Alkalihalobacterium alkalinitrilicum: one gene and its partner. The main gene of each other region encodes a partner of the protein of the gene in region 2 in a complex. Links are inferred from orthologs where the notes say so. Each region holds a gene or a part of one and is shown on either strand. Other genes may lie near its edges.

Evidence for each region. The genes of interacting proteins can lie anywhere in the genome.
Region 1: the proteins of metK (region 2) and groL are in contact, whole or in part, in a cryo-EM structure (PDB 8P4O), measured with the Escherichia coli proteins. The link is inferred for Alkalihalobacterium alkalinitrilicum from one-to-one orthologs.

Annotation. Positions count from the first base shown.
Region 1 is NZ_KV917368.1:3,449,740-3,452,723, reverse strand. Bases 78-2,984 are described here. They hold groL (chaperonin GroEL), read left to right. Parts: upstream 78-665; coding sequence 666-2,303; downstream 2,304-2,984. Other genes in these bases: groES (co-chaperone GroES), read left to right, coding at 326-610.
Region 2 is NZ_KV917368.1:4,476,337-4,479,230, reverse strand. What follows is about bases 20-2,836. They hold metK (methionine adenosyltransferase), read right to left. Parts: upstream 2,123-2,836; coding sequence 917-2,122; downstream 20-916. Other genes in these bases: BK574_RS21720 (hypothetical protein), read right to left, coding at 2,800-2,836; BK574_RS21730 (glycosyltransferase family 4 protein), read left to right, coding at 20-786. In the rest of the region: more of BK574_RS21730, read left to right, coding at 1-19; more of BK574_RS21720, read right to left, coding at 2,837-2,894. UniProt on the Escherichia coli protein: Catalyzes the formation of S-adenosylmethionine (AdoMet) from methionine and ATP.

The DNA of each region.
Region 1 (2,984 bases), 1.0 Mb from region 2 along the record:
TTATCATACTTATTTACAAAATAAGAAGGAATGGGGCTTAACAATAAAGAAGAAGTTTAAGTCCAATTTTGTGTTAGAAAACTTTCAGTAAGTAGTTTATAAAACAACTCATTTGGTTATTCTAGTGAAGGCTTTTGTTCAATATTACAAGTTGTAATATTAATTTTACAAAAAAAATTATTCAAAGTACTTGCAAAAAAAAATATGAATGATTATTATAATAATGGAATTAGCACTCAACCAAACAGAGTGCTAACAAAAACTCCTCACCCTAAAATTTTACATAAATTGAGGAGAAAAAAATATTTTAAGGAGGTTGTTTTCCTTGTTAAAGCCATTAGGTGATCGTGTTGTAATTGAGTTAGTTGAGACAGAAGAAAAGACTGCAAGTGGTATCGTACTTCCAGACTCTGCGAAGGAAAAACCACAAGAAGGTAAAATTGTTGCAGTAGGTACAGGTCGCGTACTTGAAAATGGTGAGCGTGTTGCTCTTGAAGTGAAGGAAGGCGACAAAGTAATTTTCTCTAAATACGCAGGTACTGAAGTGAAGTACGAAGGTAATGAATATTTAGTTTTACGTGAAAGTGACGTATTAGCTATTCTTGGTTAATCAAAACGATAAAACATGATAAAACATATTAAGATCATTTTAGGAGGTTGAAACGATGGCAAAAGATATTAAATTCAGTGAAGACGCTCGTCGCTCTATGCTTCGTGGTGTAGATGCATTAGCAAATGCTGTTAAAGTAACATTAGGACCAAAAGGACGTAACGTTGTTCTTGAAAAGAAGTTCGGTTCTCCTTTAATTACTAATGATGGTGTAACAATTGCTAAAGAAATTGAACTTGAAGATCCGTTTGAAAATATGGGTGCAAAGTTAGTTGCTGAAGTTGCTAGCAAAACGAACGACATTGCTGGTGATGGTACGACAACGGCAACTGTTCTTGCGCAAGCAATGATCCGTGAAGGGTTAAAGAACGTAACATCTGGTGCAAACCCAATGGTTATCCGTAAAGGGATTGAAAAAGCAACTCGTGTTGCTGTTGAAGAATTACAAAACATCTCTAAGCCAATCGAAGGTAAAGAGTCTATCGCTCAAGTAGCGGCAATCTCTTCTGCTGACGATGAAGTTGGTAAAATTATTGCAGAAGCAATGGAGCGCGTTGGTAACGATGGTGTTATCACAATTGAAGAGTCAAAAGGATTTACAACTGAGCTTGAAGTTGTAGAAGGTATGCAATTTGACCGTGGATATGCTTCGCCATACATGGTAACAGACTCTGATAAAATGGAAGCTGTTTTAGAAAACCCTTATGTTCTTATCACTGATAAGAAAATTGCAAGCATCCAAGAAGTATTACCTGTACTTGAGCAAGTGGTACAACAAGGTCGTCCAATCTTAATTATTGCTGAAGATGTTGAAGGTGAAGCGCTAGCAACATTAGTTGTTAACAAACTTCGTGGTACATTTAACGCTGTAGCTGTAAAAGCTCCTGGTTTTGGTGACCGTCGTAAAGCAATGCTAGAAGACATCGCAATCTTAACAGGTGGTGAAGTAATTACAGAAGACTTAGGATTAGATCTTAAATCTGCTGACATTACTCAACTTGGTCGCGCTGCAAAAGTTGTTGTAACAAAAGAAACAACAACGATCGTGGAAGGTGCAGGCGAGTCTGATAAAATTGCTGCTCGTGTAAACCAAATTAAAGCACAAGTAGAAGAAACAACTTCTGATTTTGATAAAGAAAAATTACAAGAGCGTTTAGCTAAATTAGCTGGCGGTGTAGCTGTTCTTAAAGTTGGTGCTGCTACCGAAACTGAAATGAAAGAGCGTAAACTTCGTATTGAAGATGCTCTAAACTCAACTCGTGCTGCGGTTGAAGAAGGTATCGTAGCTGGTGGTGGTACTGCATTAATGAACGTTTACAAAGCAGTAGCTGCTGTTCAAGCGGATGGCGATGAGCAAACAGGTGTAAACATCGTACTTCGTGCTTTAGAAGAGCCAGTTCGCCAAATTGCACACAATGCAGGGCTTGAAGGATCTGTTGTTGTTGAGCGCTTAAAAGGCGAAGCAGTTGGAGTAGGTTTCAACGCTGCAACGGGTGAGTGGGTAAATATGGTTGAAGCGGGTATCGTAGACCCAGCTAAAGTTACACGTTCTGCTCTTCAAAACGCAGCATCAGTATCAGCAATGTTCTTAACAACTGAAGCTGTAATCGCTGACCAACCAGATGAGAATGGTGGCGGAATGCCAGACATGGCTGGAATGGGTGGCATGGGTGGAATGGGCGGCATGATGTAATACGAAAAGCCGAAGCGACTGCTCAGAAACGGAGGAATCTGGACCATCCGACAAGTGGCGCTCATTGCCACGCAGGAGGATGGGAAGAGGCTGGAGTTTCTAGGAGTTGAGGCTGGACATCTGCCCCTCGAACCCCTGATATGACTGGGTTTGTTGGCAAGGTGAGAGTGAAATGTTAACATTTTGCTAACATTGAGGATAATTAACGGAGGCTTCTCATGAGTTCACTGAACTTTTGAGAGGCTTCTTTTTTCATTTCGTGGGTGACATGTAGATATACGTCTTTGGTTATTTAATCATCGGAATGGCCAAGTCGATCCATAATTTGTTCAAGCCCTACACCGGCTACTGCAAGAAGTGAAGTGTGTGTATGTCTTAAACTATGTGGTGTTAATTCTTTGTTTAAATTAGCAATGACAAGTAATCTAGCCATTCGGTTTTGAACGGTCTTGACGACAATGGGATAGCCATGCTGTCGTTCCATTTTGGCAAAGATAAAGTCCTTGTTATAGTAACTGTTACCTAATTGCTCGATGACTTTATTCTGAACCTTTTTGTGTTCTTTCAGAGCGTTGATGACATCTTCATCCACAACAATTTTCCGCCTAGACTTTCGGGTTTTCGGTGGGACTAATTGATACTCGACGGTATTATTATTGGGGTTGTAATACGTTTTGGTAA
Region 2 (2,894 bases):
TATTATAAACTTACCTTTATGTCCGAAGGGCTATGGAAGTTTATGAAATGGTTTTATTCACACTTTAATATGACCTTTGTTCCTTCAAAAGAAACGAAAGCTCATTTAGTAAGACGTGGATTTACAAATATCGACTTATGGACTCGAGGAGTCGATTGTTTTCAATTTAGTCCAAAGCATAAAGATACGAGCTTATATGAACGATTTAATATTAAAAAGAAATATGTACTGCTTTTTGTTGGCAGAATGGCGCCCGAAAAAGACTTAGAGACGTTGCAGGCAGTCATGGAGCAACTCCCAGAAAGAATAAAAAATGAAGTCCATTGGATTTATGTAGGAGATGGACCACTTCTACAAGAATACAAAGAGAACTTCACACAAAACATTACATTTACAGGCTATCTAGCTGGTTCTGAACTAGCTTCAATTTATGCTCTAGCTGACCTATTTGTTTTCCCTTCAACAACAGAAACCTTTGGGAATGTCGTCTTAGAAGCACTAGCTTCTGGAACGCCAGCAATTGTAGCTAATGCCGGTGGCGTTACTGAGATTGTTACTCATGAACAAACTGGAATTATCTGCGAAGCAAAAAGTCCCACATCTTTCATTTCAGCGATTGAAAGGCTACTATCTGATGAAATTCTTCGCTTACAAATGGGGTATGAAGCGAGGAAGTACGCTCGGTCTCAATCATGGGAAACGATATTTGACAACTTACTTTTACAATATGAAAAAGCATATAGTATGTCTCATTCCGATATGAAACTGGTTTCTTCCCATCATTAAAAGTTAGAAAAGACATCCATTACCACCAAAAATGATGAAAGTCGATGTCTTTTCTGTACTTGTTCCTTTAGCAAAAAAACTTCTTTAAAATGCAAAAAAGGAGTAGGGTCTCCCACTCCTTTTTAGCTTATTATTTTGAAGCTTCTGTTCGTAACAGTTCTGCTTTGTCCGTTTGCTCCCAAGGTAAATCAATATCATTTCGTCCAAAATGTCCATAAGCAGCTGTTTGCTTATAAATTGGACGACGTAGATTTAACATATTAATAATGCCTGCTGGACGAAGGTCAAAGTGCTTTCTTACAAGACTCACTAACACTTCCTCTGATACTTTTCCTGTACCAAAAGTATCAACAGCAATAGATACAGGTTGTGCTACACCAATCGCATAAGCTAGCTGTACTTCACAACGATCTGCTAAACCAGCAGCTACGATGTTTTTCGCTACATAACGAGCCGCATACGCTCCAGAACGGTCCACTTTTGTTGGATCTTTTCCTGAGAATGCTCCACCACCGTGACGAGCATAACCGCCGTACGTATCAACGATAATTTTTCTTCCTGTTAATCCAGCGTCCCCTTGAGGTCCACCGATCACGAAGCGACCTGTAGGGTTAATAAAGTATTTTGTTTCCTCATCAATTAAATGAGCTGGAACCACTGGTTTGATTACATACTCTTTAATATTTCGTTGAATTTGCTCTAATGTTACTTCAGGATGATGTTGAGTAGAAATAACGATTGTATCAATACGGGCTGGCTTTCCATTTTCATCGTATTCTACCGTAACTTGCGTTTTTCCATCTGGACGTAAATATGGAAGAACTTCATCTTTACGAACTTCGGTTAAACGACGTGACAATTTATGTGCTAACGAAATTGGAAGTGGCATTAATTCAACCGTTTCATTATCAGCATAACCAAACATTAACCCTTGGTCTCCTGCACCAATTGCTTCAATTTCTTGGTCCGTCATCTGACCTTCACGCGCCTCAAGTGCTTGATTAACCCCTTGAGCAATATCAGCAGATTGCTCATCAATGGAAGTAAGAACGGCACACGTCTCTGAATCAAACCCATACTTCGCACGAGTATAACCAATATTTTTAATTGTTTCACGAACGATCTTCGGGATATCAACGTATGTACTTGTCGTAATTTCTCCAGCTACTAATACTAAACCCGTATTGACTGAAGTTTCACAAGCTACACGAGCATTCGCATCATTTTTTAAAATGGCGTCTAAAATCGCATCAGAAATTTGGTCACAGATTTTATCAGGATGCCCTTCTGTCACCGACTCAGAGGTGAATAGGCGACGACTTTTCTTTTCTACCATTAAACAGTATCCTCCTTTTTCACATTTTAGAGGAAATTCTATTCCTTCTACGGGTAGTCTTCCCTTAAAATGTGTTAAATATTGATACGGCACTCATTCCCTCACCCTAGTGAGTATAAATTTAAGACATATATAGTCATAAAAACCCCTTTCCTCATGAGGAAAAGGGTTAGACATATCACCTTTAACCTCTTATCTTTCAAAGCATAAGCTTTGCAGGTTAGCACCTTTTCACCTTTTTTAATGGTGTTGGTTGCTGGGTTTCTTCGGGCCTGTCCCTCCACCGACTCGGGATAAGAGTATCCGTTCGCGTCATATCATAACTTACAAAGTAATCGTTGTCAACTATTGCCTGTTGACAGTAGAAAGTCTCAATTAGTAAAACACATTTATCCTTAACAATAGCAAAATTAGATGATTATTCATTTTAAGTACAAAGAAAAGCGAAGTCGCCTGTTTAGCTCCGACCAGCAAATGTTCTGGCAGGCTAAAGTTCGCTCTTTAACTTTTGTCCTGATAGGTTATTTGTCCTCGAGGAGCTGGCGACTGCAGCTAGACAAAAAAAGTCCTCTTTACTAGGACCATTAAGATGCGATATTCCAATATTTTATTTTGCCATGCCGTGATCAACTCTTTTATAGAAGCATTGGCCTCTAAGTTAGAGCGAGAACCTTGTTTTAATACGGTGTATTTTGGTTCTGATTTCGCTTTCGTTCTTCTTCTTCTCTAACTTCTTCCCGAAGCTGCATGCGTAATAACTCATTTTGGTTAT